One region of the Exiguobacterium sp. s183 genome, then DNA from elsewhere that is predicted to be linked to it. Evidence: riboswitches for the same ligand, from Rfam matches in the RefSeq annotation. Region 1 holds a riboswitch; the other holds the start of a gene.
What was found. Region 1 has a riboswitch for S-adenosylmethionine ahead of KNP62_RS12970 (methionine ABC transporter ATP-binding protein). Riboswitches for the same ligand answer to the same signal wherever they lie in the genome.

Region 1 (11,570 bases):
AATCAGCTTACCGGCAGCACGTATGCAAGCTGCGCTTGAGACATACATGGGTCTCGTCGAAGTCGGTGTCGGTCTCATCCCAGGTGGGGGCGGAAACGTCAACACGTATCGTCGTCTCCTCGAGCAGACGCCGAAATCGATGCAAAACATCGAGAAGGCTGCGCAACAGACGTTTGAGAACATCGCGATGGCGAAAGTATCGAAGTCGGCATTTGATGCGAAGACGCTCGGTTATCATCGTGCGGTCGACGGCATCTCGATGAACCGTGATCACTTGACGTTCGATGCGAAACAGACGGTACTCGAACTTGCTGACGGTTACACGGCACCGGTTCGTGAGAAATTACCGGTCGTCGGTCAAACGGGTAAAGCGACGCTCGAACTCGCGGCGTACGAAATGTTCTACGGCGGTTATATTTCAGAGCATGATTTGAAGATTGCGAAGAAACTCGCACACGTCATCAGTGGTGGCGATTTGGCATACGGTACGCTCGTCGATGAACAGTACTTCCTCGATATCGAGCGTGAAGCCTTCTTGAGCCTTATCGGGGAGCCGAAGTCACAACAACGGATGCAACATATGCTCGTGAAAGGCAAACCACTACGGAACTGATAAAGGGGGACATAACAAATGAGGGAAGCAGTCATCGTAGCCGGCGCACGGACGCCGGTCGGAAAAGCAAAACGCGGTTCGTTCCGTAACGTTCGTTCGGACGAGCTCGCGGGATATGCCATCAAGGCAACGCTTGAGCGTTCAGGATATAAAGGCCCGATTGATGACGTCATCATGGGTTGTGCGATGCCAGAAGCGGAGCAAGGGATGAACATCGCTCGCTATGCGGCGGTCCGGGGGGGACTGTCGCACGAAGTTCCAGCGATCACGATCAACCGCTACTGCTCGTCAGGTCTTCAAGCCATCGCAGATGCGGCGGCGAAAATCATGATCGGTCAAGCAACGGCGATCATCGCCGGCGGTATGGAGTCGATGAGCCAAGTCCCGATGGGGGGGCACGTCATCCGTCCAAACCCGAACATCATGGAGACTTCACCTGAATACTACATGAGCATGGGTCATACCGCAGAGCGTGTCGCGGCTGAATATAACATCTCGCGCGAAGACCAAGATGCGTTCGCCATCAACAGCCACCAAAAAGCGGCTGCAGCCATCGCGGGTGGCAAGTTCCAGGAAGAAATCGTTCCTGTGACGGTCATCGAACACGTGCTCGGTGAAGACGGTAAAGTCGCGGAAGTGGAGAAAGTCGTGAAGCATGACGAAGGTGTCCGTGCCGATTCGACGATCGAAGCGCTCGGTAAACTTCGCCCAGCTTTCAAAATCAAAGGTTCGGTCACGGCGGGTAACGCCTCACAAGTGTCAGACGGAGCGGCAGCTGTCCTCGTCATGGACCGTGAAGAAGCAGAACGCCAAGGGTTACAACCGATGGCGAAGTTCCTCTCGTTCGCAGTCGGCGGTGTCCGTCCGGAAGTGATGGGGATCGGTCCAGTCGTCGCCATTCCAAAAGCACTCGAAATGGCTGGCGTGAAGTTAGAAGAAGTCGGATTGTTCGAGTTGAACGAAGCGTTCGCGAGCCAATCACTCGGTGTCATCCGTGAACTCGGAATCGATCCATCGAAAGTGAACGTGAACGGTGGCGCGATCGCCCTCGGTCACCCACTCGGATGTACAGGAGCAAAACTTTCTGTCTCGATCTTGCATGAGATGAAACGACGCAATGAGAAGTATGGGGTTGTCACGATGTGTATCGGCGGCGGAATGGGCGCGGCTGGTGTCTTCGAATTACTTTAAGGGGGAATCGGATATGGAACGTACAGAACATGAATTGATTAAAGGCGGTAGCTTTGTCATTGACGCACTCGACGCAGAGCGTCTCTTCACACCAGAGGATTTCTCAGATGAGCATAAGATGATTGGGGACACGACGGCGGGATTTGTCGATGACCGCGTCATGCCGGTTCTCGAGCGCATCGAGAAACACGAGTTCGACCTCTCTGTCGAATTGTTGAAAGAAGCAGGCGAGCTCGGTCTTCTCGGAGCAGACGTTCCAGAAGAGTACGGCGGCTACCAACTCGATAAAATCTCTTCTTCGATCATCACGGAGCGTTTCGCGAAAGCTCGTTCGTTCGCACTCAGCTACGGCGCACACGTCGGAATCGGGACACTCCCGATCGTCTTCTTCGGATCAGAAGAGCAAAAGCACAAGTACTTGCCGAAACTCGCGACAGGGGAATGGATCGCGGCTTACGCGCTCACGGAGCCAGGCTCAGGGTCGGACGCCCTCGGTGCGAAAACGACGGCTGTCTTGAACGAAGCGGGCACGCACTACGTCTTGAACGGTGAGAAGCAATGGATCACAAACGCTGGCTTTGCGAACGTCTTCGTCGTCTACGCAAAAATTGATGGCGACAAGTTCAGTGCTTTCATCGTCGAGCGTGACTTCAAAGGAGTCTCAACTGGCGCAGAAGAGCAGAAGATGGGGATCAAGGGATCGTCGACACGTACGCTCATCCTTGAAGATGTCGAAGTACCAGTCGACAACCTTCTCGGTGAAGTCGGAAAAGGTCACGTCATCGCCTTCAACATCTTGAACGTCGGTCGTTACAAACTTGCAGTCGGTGCAGTCGGTTCATCAAAACGTGCGTTCGACCTCTCGGTACAATATGCGAACGAGCGCAAGCAGTTCAAGACACCGATCAGCCAATTCCCACTCATCCAAGAGAAATTGGCAACGATGGCAGCGAACATCTATGCGATGGAAAGCTCAGTGTATCGCACGGGCGGCTTGTTCCAAGATAGCCTCGACGCACTTGGTGACGAGAACATGCGCGACGGATCAAAAGTGGCACAAGCGATTGCTGAATATGCGATCGAATGCTCACTCAACAAAGTATTCGCTTCTGAAACGTTCGACTACGTTGTCGACGAAGCAGTTCAAATCCATGGTGGATACGGATTCATGGCAGAGTATGAAGTCGAAAACCTCTATCGTGACTCACGCATCAACCGCATCTTTGAAGGAACGAACGAGATCAACCGTTTGATCGTTCCGGGTACACTTCTCAAGAAAGCGATGAAAGGTGAATTGCCGCTCCTCGCAGAAGCACAAAAACTTCAAAAAGAGCTCATGAGCTACATGCCGCAAGAATTGGACGGCTCACCGCTCGCACGCGAGAAGATGCTCCTTTCGAACATGAAGAAGATCAACTTGATGGTCGCAGGTACAGCGGTTCAGAAGTACCAACAAGACCTTCAAAACGAACAAGAAATCTTGGCGAAGATTGCAGACATGATCAGTGCTATCTATGCGCTTGAAGCAGCCATCGCTCGTACAGACAAGGCGATCGCACGCACAGGCGAAGAGAAGAACACTCTCAAAGTCCGCTATACAGAAATCTTTGCAGAACAAGTGTTCAAACAAGTCGAACTCATGGCGAAAGAAGTGTTGTATGCAGCGGCGTCTGGTGACGAGCAGCGCATGCTTCTCTCGGCAATGAAGAAGTTCAGCCGCTATCAGCCGATCAATGTGATCGGGACGAAGCGTGAAGTCGCTGCGAGCCTCATCAAAGCGAACAAGTTTATCGTGTAATTCAATCGACAGAAAGGGTGGACCGGACGCGGTCGGCCCTTTCTTTTTTTGACCTCTGCCACGTACAATAGAAACGAGGGGGAGAGACGATGAGAACACGCGATAGATTGCTTGAACGAATGGAACAAATCGGAGAATCGGTTGCCGCACACGAAGGGACGCTGATGCTGCTTGCATTAGGGTCGATTGGACAAGAAACGGAGCGGTTGGATGATTACTCGGACCTCGATTTCTTTTTGATTGTCGAGGATGGACAGAAGGCACGCTTTATCGACCGACTCGACTGGCTTGAAGTCGAACCGCTTCACTATCAGTTTCAAAACACGAAAGACGGACATAAGATCATGTATCACGATGGCATCTACGGTGAATTCGCCGTCTTTGAAGTACATGAACTCGCAGCGATCGCCTATACACCAGGACGCGTCGTCTGGCGACGGGACGAAGCACTCGACGTGTTCGCGACACCGCGTCTTGAGATCGCGCGTGAAGCGACGGCTTACTACTATGAAGAAGCATTGACGAACCTATATGTCGGCTTGCTTCGGGAACGTCGGGGCGAGATGCTCGCCGGGTTCGAACTCGTCCAAGTCGCGGCAGTACAAAACGTCTTGAAGGCGCTCGGTGGACAAGGAGACCCGTTCAACCCGACACGTCGGGTCGAGACGAGACATCCAGAGATGATTCCTTTCCTGTCAGGCGGGGTATTAGGATACGGCAGGTCAAGCGAAGCGGCAGCGGTCATCCTTCGCTTTATGGAAGAGCGACATTCCGTCAATCCGACGATGAAACGAGAGATCGAACGGTTGCTTGAGACGTGAATTGATTTCTCTAGATATGCTACATTGATGAAAGAGGTGATGAACAGATGGTGACACTATACGGCTATCCACCATGCAGTACGTGTAAAAAAGCAGAAAAATGGTTGAAAGAGCAAGGCGTCGATTATACATACGTTCATATCGTCGAATCGACACCGACGAAAGAAGAACTCGCCGAGCTGTGGAAACAATCGGACTTACCGCTTAAGAAATTCTTCAACACGAGCGGGCAAGTGTATCGGAACGAAGGCATCAAAGACAAGCTGCCAAATCTATCAGAAGACGAACAACTTGAGCTATTATCAAGCAATGGTATGCTTTTGAAGCGTCCAATCGTCACAAATGGTGAAAAAACGACGGTCGGATTTTCAGAAAAGTCCTTTACGGACGTTTGGGGCTAAGTGCTATAATACAGATGTGAGTCTAATTTATTTGAGGGGGAAGTTAGGATGAGCAAAGTACCAGCAAATTTACGTTATTCGAAAGAACATGAGTGGGTAGAAGTGAACGGAACGAAAGCCCGCATCGGCATCACGGATTTCGCACAGAGCGAACTAGGGGATATCGTGTTTGTGGAACTCCCAGAAGTTGACGGTACGATTTTGCTCGACGAGCCATTCGGTTCAGTCGAATCAGTGAAGACGGTCTCTGAGTTGTATGCGCCAGTATCAGGACGCATCACAGCAGTGAACGAGGACCTTGCAGATTCTCCAGAACTCGTCAACGAGTCACCGTTTGAAAATGCATGGATGATCGAAGTTGAGTTGACGGAAGAGTCAGACCTCGACAAGCTCATGTCTGCAGAAGAATATGAAGCGATGATTCAAGGATAAGTAAAACCGGCCTCTCCTAATTGGAGAAGCCGGCTTTTTTAATGCTTACTCGAAATCAAGACGGTAGTGGTCTGATTTGACGAGCGTCGTCCGTTCGAACACACGATAGAAGAAAATCCCGAGTCCGACTGGAATAAGCCCGAACAAGACGATCACGAGAAGTACGTTGAACAAGGCGAATCCGCCCGGCATGAGTTGTAGCGCGTTTACCGGTCCGATGAGTCCAGATACGCCAAACCCTGCGCTGATTGGAGTCCCCTCGATTCTTAATATACCAGCGAGCGCACCGAGGATGGCCGCATTCGCCAAAATCGGAAGCATCATAATCGGGCGTCGGACGAAGTTTGCCATTTGAATCTTCGGTGACCCGAGGAAGTGGGCGATCGATGTACCGGTCGCGTTCGCCTGCCAACCCGCGATGGCGAGACCGAACCCAGCGGCGACGACGCCGAGGTTTGCCGCACCGGCTGCAACGCCTGATAGACTGATGGCCGTTGCGATCCCGACAGTCGAAATCGGCGAGACGATGATGAGCGAGAACGCCATCGCGATCAGGATGCCCATGAGAACCGGTTGAAGATCCGTCATCGTCATGATGAGGTATCCGATGTATGTCGTGATCTGTGAAATATACGTCAATAAGAAGGCACCGATGCCGCCTGCGACGACAATGACTGTCATCGGCATGACGATGACGGTATACGTCTTCAAATGTGGGGCGAGCTTCATGACGAGAATCGTAGCGATCGCAGCGGTCACACCGGCTGTGATCACGTCACCGATTCCGGCCATCACAAACGCACCTTCGTTAATTCGAACGGCGCCACTGCCGACATAGGTTGCGATGGCGATTGTTCCAGCCTCTAAAATCGATCGTCCGAACTGCATCGCGACGGCAAGACCGATAATGGCCGGGAGGAGGCGCATCGCAATCGTCGTCGCATCCAATATGAATTGAAGAGACGGAAAATAAGGGAGTATAGCTTTCGTGAGTTCGCCGAGCAGCGCACTCGGGATGAGGGCGATCAGAATCGCCATGCTGAGACCGTTTAAGACGTTCATCGTAAATTGCTTTGTCGTACCTGTTGCCTGTTCCGTCATCATTCATTCACCTGTCCTTCTTCTTTGCTGTTATGTACAAAAGCGATAAAGTTAGAATCCATATTATTCCTATCAGACAGAAGAGTCAAGAGAATCATTGAAAAATTCTGAAATTTCACGAGAGCACGATTTTTGAACGTGACTCGAACGACCATTATAATGACAGGAGAGGTGAGAAAAATGATTACAGACGGATTCTTATATATATACGCGCCAATGTGTGGTACATGCGCTGTCGCGGAGAAAATGTTGACGGTCGTCGAGGCGGTCGACCCTGAAATTCAGATTGAAAAGCGCGATGCGAACTATATCCCAAACGAGCTTGAAGCCTATCAGGTGATGAGCGTCCCAGCGTTGTTAAAGCTTGAAAATGGCGAGGTTCGGGATCGCCTTTATGCCTTTCAAAACGTTCAACACGTCCTCTCTTTCGTGAAGTGAGAGAGGAACATTAGAATAATCTGAAAATTTTAAATAATCAGTTGACACAGAAAGTTCACGAATGGTATATTCATTACAACATCTTACTTGAACACAAAATAGGACGCGATATTCCCGACATCAAGACGTTTTGATGAAGCCGATGCTACCTTTATACGAATACACGTCAGTCTTCCCTTCGATTGTCCCCCAAAAAAATCAAGCGAAGAAAGACGTTCCGTATAATCGCACGGTCCAAGTCAAGATCGAGTGATGATTGGTGAATCTCCCCCATATAAGGATGTAAATCTTGAACGGGCAAAAGATTTTCATCTATGGGCTGTCCTTCCGTGACTCAAGGTGCTACGTTCTGTGTCGTCCTCGGACGGCACCTTTTTTTGATTTTTTTGAAAAAATGATTTGACAGCAGAAAAAGCTGTCGCTATGATAAAGCTAATCGAATACACAACACTCTTATCAAGAGAGGCTGAGGGACTGGCCCTATGACGCCCAGCAACCGCGGAGCAATCCGAAATGGTGCTAATTCCAGCAAGGTGAGAAACCTTGACAGATGAGAGCAATCGTTGTCCGTACGATAAAGTGCGCACGTTTGCTCAAACGTGCGCGCTTTTTTTGTTGTCAGGAGGGAAAGGAATTGATTCAACTACGAAACGTCGCCAAATGGTTCGATACGAAGAATGGTCGTGTCCAGGCGGTGGATGATGTGTCACTAACGATTGATCGCGGTGAAATTTTTGGAATAATCGGATATTCGGGGGCGGGGAAGTCGACGCTCATCCGATTACTCAACCGTCTCGAATCACCGTCTAGCGGTGAAATAGAGGTCGCCGGGAGTGAGCTCACGAAGCTCAGCCCGAAAGAATTACGAGGGGTTCGCAAGAACGTCTCGATGGTCTTCCAGCACTTTAACCTTCTGTGGTCGCGCACGGTCGCAGAAAACATCAGCTTCCCACTCGAATTGATCGGGGTTCCGGCAAGTGAGCGGAAACGTCGGGTTCAGGAACTCGTCGAGCTCGTCGGACTATCAGGTCGCGAAGATAGCTATCCGTCACAATTATCCGGCGGTCAAAAACAGCGAGTAGGGATTGCCCGCGCGCTCGCTACAAATCCAGAGGTGCTCCTCTGTGACGAAGCGACAAGCGCGCTCGATCCGAAGACGACGGATTCGATTCTTGAACTGCTCGTCAGCATCAATAAGAAGCTCGGATTGACAATCGTCCTCATCACGCATGAAATGCACGTTATCCAAAAGATTTGTCATCGCGTCGCCGTGATGGAGGCAGGGAAAGTTGTCGAGACGGGTCAAGTCTCTGATGTGTTCCAACATCCGGAGCAGCCGATCACGAAAGAATTCGTGAAACAAATTGGGGCGGTCGACGATCTGTCGCTCACGTTCGAACATTTGAAAGCACGCTATCCGAGTGGGCAAATCGTCAAATTGAAATTCTTGAACGAAACGGCAGAACAACCGATTTTGTCTGATGTCCTTAAGACGCACGACATCGGATTCAACATCATCGGCGGGAACGTGACTCAGTCACAAGTCGGTGCGCTCGGCACGCTATTCATCCAATTGATTGGGGAAGCACGAGAAATCGAACGCGCCATCGCGTCGATTCGTTCGCAATCAGTAGAAGTGGAGGTGGAAAGCGATGTTTCCTAACGTAGACTGGCAAATCATGATGGAACAGACATGGGAGACGTTATACATGACGCTCGTCGCGGGTGTCGCGACGTTTGTGATTGGACTCGCTTTAGGTTTGATTCTTTATATTACAAACGAATCGCTATTATTGAAGAATCGTCCAATTTACGTCTTCGTCAGCGCGATCGTCAACGTATTTCGTTCGATCCCGTTCATCATCTTAATCATTTTACTCATCCCGTTCACGTTGTTCCTGCTCGGTACCATGCTCGGTTCGACGGCGGCGCTTCCGGCACTCATCATCGGAGCTGCACCGTTCTACGCCCGTATGGTCGAACTTGCCCTTCGTGAAGTCGACCGCGGTGTCATTGAGGCAGCGGAATCGATGGGCGCGACGAAATGGCAAATCATCTACAAAGTCTTGATTCCGGAAGCACTTCCGGCAATCGTTTCAGGACTCACAGTGACCATCGTTGCAATCGTCGGTTATACGGCGATGGCCGGCGTCGTCGGAGGCGGCGGACTCGGGAACTTGGCCTTCTTGGAAGGCTTCCAACGCTCACAAAACGACGTCACGTTCGTGGCGACGGTGCTCATCTTGATCATCGTGTTCGTCATCCAGTTCATCGGTGACCGACTCGTCACAAAAATTGATAAACGTTCAGCTTAATAACACATATACCATTTGGAGGGATTCATGATGAAAACTTGGAAAACAGTACTCGGATTGACAGCTTTATCAGCATTCACAGTTCTCGCGGCTTGCGGCGGGGAAGAGGCAGAAACAGGTTCTGGCGATGAAAAAACATTGATTGTCGGTGCGTCGAACGTACCGCACGCTGAGATTTTAGAGCACGTACAAGAAGAATATGAAGCAAAGGGCTACAAACTCGAAATCAAGAAGTTCCAAGACTACGTGCTTCCGAACAAGACGCTCGCAAGCGGTGAGCTCGATGCGAACTACTTCCAACACGAGCCGTACCTTGAGTCACAAATGGCTGAAAACAAAGACTATAAATTCGCATCTGCGGGTGGCGTTCACATCGAGCCAATCGGTGTGTACTCACAAAAATACAAATCGCTCGACGAACTTCCTGAAGGCGCAGAAATCATCATGAGTTCATCGGTCGCTGACCACGGGCGTATCCTCACGATGCTCCAATCAGAAGGTCTCATCACACTTGCTGAAGGCAAAACAGTCGATGCAACTGTCTCTGACATCGTCGACAACCCGAAAGACTTGAAATTCAAGACGGACGTTGAAGCAGCACTTCTTCCGACAGCTTACAACAACGGAGAAGGCGATGCGGTTCTCATCAACACGAACTACGCAATCGATGCAGGTCTCAACCCACTTGAAGATGCCATCGCACTTGAAGGCGAAGACTCACCATACGTCAACTTGATCGTCACACGTGAAGGGGACGAAGAAGATGAGCGCGTCAAGGCACTCCTCGAAGTATTGACTTCTGAAGAGACACAACAGTGGATCTTAGACGAATACAAAGGTGCGGTTGTACCGGTAAAACAATAAGCAGTCTCGACTCAGGGATCATCCCCTGGGTCTTTTTTTGTCTAGTGTTCTTTCATAAAGAGAAGTACACTACATATATGAAAGAAAAGGGGGGATTTGGATGAAGCTCAGACAGATTCATCCACTGACGTGGGGCGTCCTGTTCGGGACGTTTTTTGCACGACTGGCGACGTTTTTCGTCATGCCATTTTTTGCGATCTATCTGGCCACGCTCGGATTTTCGGCGAGTGTGATTGGAACGATCTTTGCCGTGACGGCACTTTCGGGTCTGTTCATGAGCTTCTTTGGGGGGACACTCTCTGACCGATATGGGCGAAAACAACTCATGCTGATTGGGATTGTGCTCAATGCCGTCACGTTCGCTGGCCTTGCGCTTGCGACCGATCTGTTTTGGTTTTATATGCTATCGATCTTGATGGGCATGTCGCGATCTTTCTTAGAACCGGCTTCACGCGCACTCATCAGTGACACGACGCAGGCAGACCAACGGGTCATCGTCTATAACGTCCGTTACTTTATGATCAATATCGCCGCGGCCATCGGGCCACTCTTAGCGGTCGTCTTGTCGCTCACCGGTGTGAAGACCGCATTCTTTGTTGTGACGGCAGTGTACATATTGTATGGAATTATCATCTCGATCTTGTTTTATAAGTATCCGTTTAAAGAGGGGGATGGGGTCAAGGCACGGCCACGTTTGACGGAGACGTTTCGCGTCCTACGAGACGACCGGACATTCCGTGCGGTCATCATCGGGATGATCTTCGCGATTATCGGTTATAGCCAGTTCAATTCGACGCTCCCGCAATTCATCGCGCTACGCGATGGATTAGAAGAAGGCTCGAGATTATTCGCCTACTTATTGACGACGAACGCCATCACGGTTCTCATCGTCCAATATCCGATTATGCGTTTCGGGATTCGTGTCTCTCCGATCAAGTCACTCTTTTTCGGGATTTCGACGTTGTCGTTGGGACTCTTACTCATCGGATTTGCGACGGTGGAGTGGGTATTGTTCGTTGCGATGGCCATCTTCACGGTCGGCGAGGTGTTGATGTTCACGATGACGGACGTATTGACGGATGAACTAGCTCCTGAACATTTACGGGGAACTTATTTTGGGGCGATGGGATTGACGTCACTCGGTCAGACAATCGGACCGATTATCGGTGGGGTGTTACTGGATACGTTTGGCCAATCATCGCTTCCGGTTTTCGGAAGTTTGGCGCTCTTAACGGGATGTGGTGCCTTCTTCTTCGCGGCCGCAGTACGAGAGCGGAAAGCCGTCCTCGCACTCGTCGAAGAGAATGCCGGATAATGTCTTGATTTCCTACTATTAGCATTCTCAACTTTTATCATTCTATTGAGAATGAATTCTAAGGTGAGTCGCTTGAAATAAAAAAATGACTAGTCTAAGATTAGAATATATCTAATCTACGCCATTCACTATGGCGAGAAAATACGGAAGGGGTATCCGAATGTCTAACGTACCACAAATGAAAATTGATGACCTCCGCGTCTCAATCGAAGGAAAAGAGATTGTCAAAGGTCTTAACCTAGAAATTAAAGGTGGCGAAATTCATGCCATCATGGGTCCAA
Region 2 (11,570 bases), on a different contig from region 1:
GCAAGTGCGATCGTTCGAATTAATGCTGCATCTTCTGGAACTGCTTCCCTCATGTTCATGACAGCTTCCCCCTTTTGGCCAATCTATTTGTATCATTCCCTATCGTCACGTTTTTATCCTGCCATTCGTTTCTTTTTCATGACGATTCATAAGAAAACGTTATGTCCGCAATCGACTAGGGTATAACACTAGCAATGCCAATCACATGAAGGAGTGGAACAACATGACACCAAAATTAGAGCATGACCCGAAAGTCGAACAAACAGAGAATCCGAACCGTCAATTTGACCAAATGGATGCAGGAGGTCCAAAAATCAGCGTTGTGACCGGGATGTTACTCGGTGCCCTCGTCGGTGGTCTCCTCGCCTTACTTAGCTCTTCGAATCGGGAGCAGACGAAACAATCGCTTACGAATGCAAAATCTTCGGTCGGAGGCATCGTGAATGAGGTCAAACAAGATCCAGCCGGTAAGGCATCTCAAGTCATTGAACAAGTGAAGACCGCTTCTGGCAAGATTCAGGAAGTGACTACAGACGTTCAAAACGTATATGAAAAAGTCGTCGGTGAAGTCGATACGGTCAAAGAAGACGTCAATAAAATCGTCGAGACGGCCCAAGAAGCCAAATCAGATTTACAAGACATCGGTGAAAAAGTCGTCGAAGCGAAGGATACCGCGCTTGGACAAGAAAACACTTCAACTGATTCGTCATCGAATGATCATAAACAGACACCTCCAACGACTTGAACCTAAAAAACGACCTTTCCGCGGAAAGGTCGTTTTTGTTGATTACGCGAAACGCTTCGCGCCTTCTTCAAGAACTGCTGCTTTATCTGTTTGCTCCCATGGGAGTTCGATATCTGTACGACCGAAGTGACCGTAAGCTGCTGTTTGTTTGTAGATTGGACGGCGAAGGTCAAGCATCTTGATGATGCCTGCTGGACGGAGGTCGAAGTTCTCACGAACGAGTTCAACGAGCTCTGTTTCGCTCAATTTACCAGTGCCGAACGTATCGACAGCGATTGATACTGGATGTGCTACCCCAATCGCGTAAGCGAGTTGAACTTCTGCTTTATCCGCAAGTCCTGCTGCAACGATGTTTTTCGCTACATAACGAGCTGCGTATGCTGCTGAACGGTCAACTTTTGTAGGATCTTTACCAGAGAATGCGCCACCGCCGTGACGTGCGTATCCACCGTACGTATCGACGATGATTTTACGTCCTGTAAGACCTGCATCTCCTTGTGGTCCACCGATTACGAAGCGACCAGTCGGGTTGATGAAGTATTTTGTTTCAGCATCGATGAGTTCAGCCGGGATGACTGCTTCGATGACATACTTTTTCAAGTCTTCTTGAATTTGCTCGAGCGTGATCTCTTCTGCGTGTTGTGTCGAGATGACGATTGTATCGATGCGAACAGGGTTGTTGTCCTCATCGTACTCAACCGTTACTTGCGTCTTACCATCCGGACGGAGGTATTCAAGCGTACCGTTCTTACGAACTTCAGCAAGACGACGTGATAATTTGTGCGCCAATGAGATCGGGAGCGGCATGAGTTCAGGTGTCTCGTTTGTCGCGTATCCGAACATGAGACCTTGGTCCCCAGCACCGATTGCATCGAGTTCCTCTTCAGTCATCTGACCTTCACGTGCTTCGAGAGCTTGGTCAACACCTTGCGCGATGTCTACTGATTGCTCGTCAATCGACGTCAAGACTGCACATGTTTCTGCATCGAAACCATATTTCGCACGTGTGTATCCGATTTCACGGATTGTTTCACGGACAACTTTCGGGATATCCACGTAAGTTGACGTTGTGATTTCACCAGCTACGAGTACAAGACCCGTTGTGACAGACGTTTCTGCCGCAACACGGGCATTCGGGTCTTCCGCTAAAATGGCATCCAAAATCGAGTCAGAGATCTGATCACAAATTTTATCTGGATGTCCTTCAGTAACCGACTCTGAAGTAAAAAGTCGACGGTTCAATTTTGACATTCAAAAAACCTCCTATAATAAGGGTGATATGTGGACGGTACTCGTTCCCCTTACGCGTTGCTTTGGGACGGTAATGAAAAAAACCTCCCCCGATGACATACATGGGGAAAGGTTGAATCGTTCTTCCTTACCCTCTTATCGTTCGAAGCTAATGGCTTCGCTTCAGGATAGCACCTTTTCCGCACAAGACTTCATGTCGGACGGTTGCTGGGCTTCGTAGGGCCTTGTTCCCTCCACCGCTCAGAATAAGAGTATCCGTTACGAAAACCATCATATAAATGACGCTCGATTATGTCAAGGGAATCGAACGAATTCGTTAAAGTTTTCACTGACTTGCAAAACATTTCTGTTTGTGAATCGTCAAACATTTTTTTAATTCGTTTCTGTTTTTAAACACCTTGTGATAAGAGAATGTGATAAACTGTCTTTGTAAGAAAGCGCTTACTCAGAGAGAAGAAACGCTTGTGTTTAATTAGTGTGTCACATATAATTAAAAATGTCATACTGATTAATCGTAATCGCGGAAGTATGCGGATTTCATCCACATCTATTTAGGGGAAAGGTGGGATTCAGGATGGCGACAACGCTCCTGAAAATCGAAGAATTAATTAATGGTGCCGACATGAAACGGAACTTGACGGTTCCAGAACTGGTGGAAGAAGCCATCCAAAATGGGGAAGGTGTACTGACAAAAGACGGGGCTTTATCTGTCAGCACCGGTGCTTTTACCGGACGGTCACCGAAAGACAAATTCGTCGTCCAAGATGAAGTCAGCAACAACCTTGTCGATTGGGGAAAAGTGAACCAACCGATCGCGGAAGAGAAGTTTTCAGCACTTCTCGACAAAGTACTGAACCATTTAGAAAAGAAAGACAAACTTTATTACCTCGAAGCGTCTGCTGGTGCCGATGAGCACTATACGTTACCGGTCCGTGCCATTACGGAATATGCATGGCATAGTCTATTCGCAAAACAACTGTTTTTACGCGAATGGCCAACGAAAGGTGCGTTCGACCCGTTCACTGTAATTTATGCACCGAGTTATAAAGCCGACCCTGCAGTGGATGGCACGAACTCAGAGACGTTCATTCTCGTTTCATTCGCTAAGCGCACCATTCTGATCGGGGGAACAGAGTACGGTGGCGAAATTAAAAAATCAATCTTCTCCGTCATGAATTTCTTGTTACCTGAACAAAACGTCTTATCGATGCACTGTTCGGCAAACGTCAACGATGCAAATGAAACGGCACTCTTCTTCGGATTGTCGGGAACTGGGAAGACGACACTTTCAGCTGATCCACAGCGCCACTTAATCGGAGACGATGAGCATGGATGGTCACCGGATGGGGTCTTCAACATTGAAGGCGGTTGCTACGCGAAGACGATTAACCTTTCGCGTGAGAACGAACCACAAATCTATGATGCAATCCGTTTCGGTTCATTGATTGAAAACGTCGTATTGAATGAAGATCGTACGCCGGACTACAAGAACATCTCCTTGACTGAAAATACGCGTGCGGCATATCCGATCGAATTCATCGACAACGCGATGCTCCCATCACGTGCCGGTCATCCAAATACGATCGTCTTCTTGACGGCCGATGCGTATGGTGTCTTGCCACCGATCAGCAAACTGACGAAAGAACAGGCGATGTATCACTTCTTGTCTGGTTATACGTCTAAGCTTGCTGGTACAGAGCGTGGTGTCACAGAACCACAAGCAACGTTCTCGACTTGCTTCGGTTCACCGTTCCTTCCGCTCGCTCCAGAGCGTTATGCGGATATGCTCGGTAAATTGATTGAAGAGCACGATGTAGATGTCTACCTCGTCAATACGGGCTGGACAGGTGGAGCATACGGCGAAGGTTCACGTATGAAACTCGCCTATACGCGTGCGATGGTCAATGCCGCCGTCAACGGCCAGCTCCGTGATGTGGAGACGATGAAACATGACATTTTCAATGTCGAGATTCCTGTAGCCATCGATGGTGTACCGAGCGACGTGCTCAATCCGCGAGATACGTGGAGCGACCCAGCTCGTTACGATGTCGAAGCAAAAGCACTCGCCATGAAATTTAAAGAAAACTTCACTCGCTTCACGAAAGCAAGTGAGTCCGTCATCGCAGCCGGACCACTCGTCATCTAACACAAAAAGCACTGACTCATCGAGTCAGTGCTTTTTCTTGTCGCAACATCCAATCCATCGCCTGTTCAGTTGTCTCCCATTTATCCCAAAACGGGAGCTGGTGACCGAACGGGAGAACCCAAAACTCTGCCTGCTTTCCTAATTTCTCGGCGACGGCCGTTGCATGACGTAAGCGAACTTGTTCATCGTCCGTGCCGTGAATGAGGAGTGTCGGGGCGACCCATTCCTTGTAAAGCGGCGAACGGTCGACATACGCAGATTCTGCAGATTCGGGGTCTCCACCCGTCATCCGACGTAACATTTTCCGCATCGAACGCTGTTCCTCATACGTCCACTCGAGGTTTGTCACGCCAGCCCATGATGTAACCGTCGTGACCGGTCGTTCGGAAGCGAGCGAGAGGGCCATCATGCCCCCTCTTGAAAAGCCGAGAACGTGGACCGGTCGTCCGCTCATGTGGACACGGTCGAATAGCGAGAGCACATCCTCTAAGTCTTCTCCACCGAAGTCCTCTTTTCCAGTCCCGCCGTGATTGCCACGATAGACCGGGGCGACGACGTGAAAGCCCCGCGATGCAAATTGCATGAGACGTGGTAAACGGACATCCCCGATTCGAGCCGTTCCTCCTCGTAAGTACATCAACACTTGGCCGTTTGAACGTTTCGGCTCAATCGAATACGCCACGACCTCTTCCCCATCTGTCGTCGTATACCATCCTCGCGTTACCCGGTAACCCGCATAAGGTGGCAACACATCGATTCGGTCAAACCAGTTTTTGATCATAGAGAACCCTCATCGTTTCTGGTAGGACACGGTCTTTCATCATGAAGCTGTAGCGTGGATTGCGCAATAAGTTATCCGGCAAGGCATCGACCAGGACAGCCCCATCTGTCTCGTCAATGGCAGGATGATCCTCGAATCGCTCTATCTCCGCATAATAAATGTTTTTGATGACCGTATCGCCTCTACCTAGCACACGGTACTGTCCCAAATAGCGCAACGTTTTGACGACGCCACCGGTCTCTTCATACACTTCCCGGATGGCGGCATCATCCTCGTGTTCTCCTGGCTCGACTTTCCCACCTGGAAACTCGAGTCCGCGCTGTTTATGCTTCGTCAATACCCACTTGTCTTCATATCGGGCGACGACCCAGACGTGGAGCGGCGTGTCTGAGAACGGATAATGGGTGAAGCTTAACTCGACTTGATTATGATAGTAATCCTTGAATGTCTTCATAGTCCATCCCTTTCTTTCCCCTGTCTACTCTCACTTTACCTTGTCTTCACCCAGTTTCAAACAAAAAAATCGGTCCAACACGCGGACCGATTCGTTTTCTTATTGATTCAAACGTTTTTCGAGCTCTGCTTTTTGTTCTTCATAACCCGGTTTACCGAGTAACGCGAACATGTTCGCTTTGTAAGCTTCGACGCCTGGCTGGTTGAACGGGTTCACCCCAAGGATGTATCCGCTCATCGCACATGCTTTTTCGAAGAAGTAGAACAAGTAACCGAGGTGATACGGTGTCATCTCTGGCAATTCGACGACCAAGTTCGGTACATTGCCGTCAGTGTGTGCGAGAAGTGTTCCTTCTGTCGCCTTGTCGTTCACAAATTGAATCGTTTCGCCTGCGAGGAAGTTCAAACCGTCCAAATCTTGAGCGTCTTCTGGGACGTTCATCGAGTGACGGACTTCTTTCACACGAATTACCGTCTCGAACAAGTCACGACGACCTTCTTGGATGTATTGCCCCATCGAGTGGAGATCCGTCGAGAAGTCGACAGCCGCCGGGAAAATCCCTTTGTTGTCTTTTCCTTCTGATTCACCGTAAAGCTGTTTCCACCATTCTGACACGTAGTGAAGAGCTGGCTCATAGTTGACGAGCATCTCGATCGATTTGCCTTTCGCGTAAAGGGCGTTACGTACGACTGCATACTGATACGCTTCGTTTTCAGCCAATTCTGGTGAGCTGTAAGCGTTTTGTGCGTCGCGTGCACCTTCCATCAATGCATCGATATCAATTCCTGCAGCGGCAATCGGAAGAAGTCCGACTGGTGTGAGGACAGAGAAACGTCCACCGACATCATCTGGAATCACGAACGTCTCGTATCCTTCTGCGTCCGCAAGTGTCTTGAGTGCACCACGGGCACGGTCTGTCGTTGCATAGATCCGCTCACGCGCTCCATCTTGACCGTACTTGTCTTCCATGAACTGCTTGAGGACACGGAATGCAATCGCAGGTTCTGTCGTCGTTCCTGATTTCGAGATGACGTTGATTGAGACCTCTTTGCCTTCAAGTACTTGAAGCAACTCTCTCATATACGTTGAAGAGATATTGTGGCCCGCATAGAATACTTGTGGTGCCTTGCGCTCTTCTTTTGACAATACGTTGAAGAACGAATGTTGAAGCATTTCGATCGCTGCACGGGCACCGAGGTAAGATCCTCCGATTCCGACGACGACGAGAACGTCTGAATTCTCGCGAATTCGTTCCGCCGCAGCTTTGATTCGTGCGAACTCATCTTGATCGTATTCGGTCGGAAGATCGACCCACCCAAGAAAATCACTTCCGGCACCGCTCCGCTCGTGAATCACCGAGTGAAGGGTTTTTACCGTTTCTTGCATTTGGTCGATTTCGTGCTTCCCTACGAATGAGAGCGCGTTTGAATAATCGAAACGTACAGTTGACATGTCATTTCCTCCTTTAAATCGCTCGTAAAAGAGCCATACATGACCCATCATAAACGGAAACGCTAGATTCGTTCAATCATTATTGCAAAATAGGCAATAAATTGCCTTATTTGCTGAGTTCGAGGATATGCGCGACATCTTCACGTTCGAGTGTACGGAAACGACCGAATGCGCCACGTTTCATCGCAGAATCGAGAATCGCATCGAATGTCGACTCATCGATATCGTAGTCACGGAGTGAGTTTGGTGCACCGAGCTGGTCGAAGAATGCACGAATCGCTTCGATTGTACGTTTCCCAGTCTCCAAGTCGTTTTCACCTGGTTCCACATCGAATACTTCCGTACCGAGTCGGGCGAAACGTGCCGCGTTGTCTTCATCCAATACGTGCTCCATCCAACGTGGGAAGAGAATCGCGAGACCACCAGCGTGCGGGATATCGTGGACAGCCGATACAGCGTGCTCGATGTTGTGCGATGCCCAGTCACCAGAAGCACCCATTTGAAGGACGCCGTTCAACGCCATCGTACCTGAGAACAAGATGATGGCACGTAAATCGACGTTTTCTAAGTCGTTCACGAGTTTCGGTGCCGATTCAACGACTGCTTTCAAGACACCTTCTGTCATGCGTTCCTGTACTGGCGCATGGTTCGGGTGGAAGTATTGTTCGAAACAGTGGCTCATCATGTCGACAATACCGTAAATCGTCTGGTCTTTTGGAACCGAGACTGTATAACGTGGGTCAAGGATTGAGAATGTTGGGAAGACGAGTGGGTGACCCCAACCGAACTTCTCTTGTGTCTCCCAGTTCGTGATGACCGATCCTGAGTTCATTTCTGATCCTGTTGCCGCGAGTGTGAGGACCGTTCCAAATGGTACCGCCTCTGTCGGGATATGTTCGCGGAGCACGATGTCCCATGCATCCCCTTCATAAGGAATCGCTGCTGAAATGAGTTTCGTACAGTCGATGACGGAACCTCCGCCGACTGCGAGCAACGCATCGATGTTTTCTTCACGTGCAAATTTGACCGCACGACGTACTGTCTCAATACGCGGGTTCGGTTCGACGCCAGAGAAGTCTACGTATGAGATGCCTGCCTTTTCAAGCTCAGCCACGACTTCATCGTACGTTCCGTTCTTTTTGATGCTTCCGCCACCATAGACGAGCATCACTTTCTTCGCGTCGAGCGCGCCAAGTTCTTTCGATAATGTTTCGACTTGATGTGTACCGAAGATCAATTTCGTCGGGTTTTTGTATTCAAAGTTGTGCATGATTCATCCTCCTCGTAGAAATATGTAACACCTACACTATATACCCTGTTTTCAAAGAATGAAAAGTATCGTGCTTATGCGTAAATGCGATCGATGATGCGATGGAGTATGACGGCTTCCTCTGCTTGCCGATAGTTCGGTTCCTTTCGGCACGCTTCGAGAAACAGCTGAATTTGACGTTCATACGGATCATGCTCCGTCAAATAGGCAGGTCGTTCGTCAAACAACGCCCCATGTTTTTCAGTATGGAGCGTGAGCGGGAATAGACTTGCCCCAGCGTTCGTTCCCCGGCACTCGACACGCATCGCATCTTCTGCTTCGACATTGGCCATGTAACTGACGTCGAGCAACAAAGAAGCTCCTGTGTCGAAGGTGATCATCGCTCTCGCCGTGTCTTCGACAGACAGAGATTCATGGTCCCATTTGCCCATCAAGCCCACACCCGGACGATTCCCTAAATATTGCCCGACATGACCGACAATCTCTTTTGGTTCCGGATAACCCATCAAGTGAAGCGCGAGATCTAACATATGGACGCCGATATCGAGTAGTGCCCCTCCACCCTGAAGCTCTTTGTCCGTGAACACGCCCCATCCAGGAATGCCTCGTCGGCGAAGGGCAAGTGCCGTTGCCGCATAGATGTCCCCCATCTCTCCTGCGTCAATCATCCGTTTCAAGAGAACCGTGTCGGCACGATGCCGATAATGAAATCCATAATGGAGCGTCTTTCCCGCTCGTTTCGCTGCTTCTAACATCTCCACCGCTTCATCTTCCGATATGCCCGGAGGCTTTTCACAGAGCACATGGCATCCTGCTTCTAGTGCAAGAAGCACTTGCTCTTTATGTAAGGCGTTCGGCGTACAGATGCTGACCGCATCGAGCTGTTCGTGCGTGAGCATCTCTTCGACCGTTTCATAGACGTTCGAAATGTTAAACTGTCGTGCGACACGTTCACCGTTCGCCCGTGTCCGATTCATGACCGCTACCACATCCACCCCTGCTTTTACATAATTCGGAATGTGAGCACTCGTCGCAATCCCGCCCGTTCCAATGATGCCAATCTTCATCTAATCTCCCCCTATTCGAATTACAGTTTCGTCATAAGCCCCATCGATTCCTGTAAAACACAAAAAAGGTGACCCGTTTAGAACGGGTCACCTTGGAACACTTACTTCTTGAAGTTTGTGTTTTTGATCCAGTCTTCAAGTTTGTCTTTGAGTACTGTGAATCCTGGAGCTTCTTCTTGCTTGAAGTTTGAAGATGCTTCGTTGCGGCGTGGCGCACGACGAGCTGGCTTCGCAGACTTCTCGCGTTTTGGAGCTTCTTGAGTTGCTTTCATTGAAAGCTTGATCTTTTTAGAAGCTTCGTCCACTTCAAGGATTTTCACTTCAACTTCTTGACCAACTTGAACGTAATCGTTTACGTCTTTTACGTAGTCGTGTGAGATTTCTGAAATGTGTACAAGACCTTGAGTCTCGTCATCGAGTGCTACGAAAGCACCGAAAGGTTGAATTCCTGTTACTTTACCTGTTAATACTTGATCTTTTTCGTATTTTGCCATTACAAACAACTCCTATGCTAAATTCATCAACTTACTATAACATACTTTTTTCGATAAAGTGTACAAATTAGTAAAAAAGATTATTTTTGACGTGTTGTTATGTTTTAAAGTCGAAGCGCGGGGTAAATACAAATCAAGCAAGACTTCAAGTATTCCCCCCTGATTCCGCTAGGCGACTCGCCTAGCCCTTTTTTTGTTCAAAACGTCGTGAACGGCTTTTGATGGCGAATCGGATAGATCGTTTCTCCAGCCATTTCGTTCAACATCACCGCATTTCGATAGACGGCCATCCCTAGATTCGTTGCTGCGGGGCCATGGGAATGCTCCAAATTCGTGTGCGTGAACAGTTTCCCTTTCAATGATTCGCTCATGACCACTTCGTACGTATCATGAACAGCCCACTCACTCTCTGCTTCCCAGACAATCGGGAGCTTCTCGACCCAAGATGGGATTACCGGGCGATACCCTGTCGCCACAACGACGAGGTCGTACTCTTTCTCAATCACTTCTCCTGTATAGCGCTGCGTCCCCTTCAAACGATGCGTCAACCAGTCATAGGAAATGGATTCCACCTCGACTTGCGTCAGCATCTCTGCTCGCTTCGGCTCACCTTCTGCAGTCCGGTGATAGAGCGCCTCATAAATCGCCGTCATCGTCTCAGGGTTGACGCCATGGCGGAAACGTTCAAATGACTGAAGCAATTTCTGACGTGCTTCGTAAGGTAAGCCGTGAAAATATTCGATGTAGTCCACACTAAAAATCTCGTCCCCAATCTTTCCTGCTTCAAGTGACTCGAAATGATCAGAACGTGTGATCCAGTCGACACGTTGTTCATCCGTCGCTTCACGAAACAGATCAAGAAACACTTCTGCCGCACTCTGTCCACTGCCGACGACCGCGACGCGATAACGATTTCGAAGGACGTCCCGATAGGTCAAATACTCGCTCGTATGGATCACTTGTTCAAAACCTTCCGGCACAAACGGTTCTGCCCCAGTTCCAAGAACAACATGTGTAGCTTGAACTTGAGTCGTTTCACCGTTTGATTCGACCGTCACAAGAAAACCATTTTCCTCGACCAACACATCCGTCACCTCATGATTGAAGTGGATGGTCGACAGCTGTTCGGCGACCCAACGCAAATATCGATTGTATTCCGTCCGAGGAATTTTATCTTGTTCTTGCGTGATGAACGTCTGGAGACGCCCCGTCTCACTCAAGTAGTTCAAGAAACTCGATGCGTTGGTCGGATCCGCGAGCGTGACGAGATCTTGTAAGTAATGTGTTTGCATCGTCATCCCTTCAATGAGCATCCCTTCATGCCACATCATTTCCTTCCGCTTTTCAAAGCAAATCCCGCGTAGTGATGTCTTTTCCGCGAGAGCCATTAATCCAAGATTATAAGGACCACATCCGATTGCAACAAAGTCAACTTGTTTCATTTTCTTCACCTCGCCCATCTTTTCCCTCTCATTATATCGCTAAAACAGCAAAAGACCCTCACGAATGAGAGTCCTTGACCGCTGTGACTTCGAATTGCTGCATGAATCGATGGATGCGTCGAATCGCTTCTTGTAACTGTTCGAGCGACGTCGCATAGCTCGCCCGAACGAACCCTTCCCCACTCTCACCGAAGGCGTTCCCTGGGACGACAGCGACCCGTTCTTCAAGTAAAAGACGTTCCGCAAATTCTTCACTCGTCAACCCCGTGTGTCGAATCGACGGGAAGGCATAGAAAGCTCCACCCGGCACGTGTGTCGGGAGACCTGCCTCATTCAGCGCCTGAATGAAATAGTTCCGACGTTGACGATAGCTCTTCACCATGTTCGGTACGTGTTGATGACGTGAACGAAGTGCCTCGAGTCCGCCGAATTGAACGAGCGTCGGGGCGCACATCATGCCATATTGAT

Region 2: another riboswitch for S-adenosylmethionine. It lies ahead of metK (methionine adenosyltransferase); the one in region 1 lies ahead of KNP62_RS12970 (methionine ABC transporter ATP-binding protein).

The regions. Positions count from the first base shown of each region.
Region 1 covers NZ_JACSKN010000006.1:9,076-20,645, reverse strand. Annotated here, with positions in the region: gene KNP62_RS13010 (3-hydroxyacyl-CoA dehydrogenase/enoyl-CoA hydratase family protein) at 1-613, shown strand, start outside; gene KNP62_RS13005 (acetyl-CoA C-acetyltransferase) at 632-1,804, shown strand; gene KNP62_RS13000 (acyl-CoA dehydrogenase family protein) at 1,818-3,602, shown strand; gene KNP62_RS12995 (hypothetical protein) at 3,692-4,423, shown strand; gene KNP62_RS12990 (arsenate reductase family protein) at 4,471-4,824, shown strand; gene gcvH (glycine cleavage system protein GcvH) at 4,873-5,256, shown strand; gene KNP62_RS12980 (PTS sugar transporter subunit IIC) at 5,302-6,357, opposite strand; gene KNP62_RS12975 (thioredoxin family protein) at 6,538-6,795, shown strand; SAM riboswitch class I at 7,246-7,352, shown strand; gene KNP62_RS12970 (methionine ABC transporter ATP-binding protein) at 7,430-8,458, shown strand; gene KNP62_RS12965 (methionine ABC transporter permease) at 8,448-9,110, shown strand; gene KNP62_RS12960 (MetQ/NlpA family ABC transporter substrate-binding protein) at 9,141-9,974, shown strand; gene KNP62_RS12955 (MDR family MFS transporter) at 10,075-11,289, shown strand; gene sufC (Fe-S cluster assembly ATPase SufC) at 11,468-11,570, shown strand, end outside.
Region 2 covers NZ_JACSKN010000001.1:42,896-54,465, reverse strand. Annotated here, with positions in the region: gene KNP62_RS00270 (GNAT family N-acetyltransferase) at 1-59, opposite strand, end outside; gene KNP62_RS00265 (hypothetical protein) at 224-745, shown strand; gene metK (methionine adenosyltransferase) at 788-1,996, opposite strand; SAM riboswitch class I at 2,129-2,248, opposite strand; gene pckA (phosphoenolpyruvate carboxykinase (ATP)) at 2,571-4,142, shown strand; gene KNP62_RS00250 (alpha/beta hydrolase family protein) at 4,159-4,923, opposite strand; gene ytkD (RNA deprotection pyrophosphohydrolase) at 4,904-5,377, opposite strand; gene KNP62_RS00240 (glucose-6-phosphate isomerase) at 5,477-6,829, opposite strand; gene KNP62_RS00235 (iron-containing alcohol dehydrogenase) at 6,936-8,099, opposite strand; gene KNP62_RS00230 (Gfo/Idh/MocA family protein) at 8,174-9,166, opposite strand; gene yugI (S1 domain-containing post-transcriptional regulator GSP13) at 9,268-9,660, opposite strand; gene KNP62_RS00220 (lysine N(6)-hydroxylase/L-ornithine N(5)-oxygenase family protein) at 9,858-11,102, opposite strand; gene KNP62_RS00215 (aminotransferase) at 11,161-11,570, opposite strand, start outside.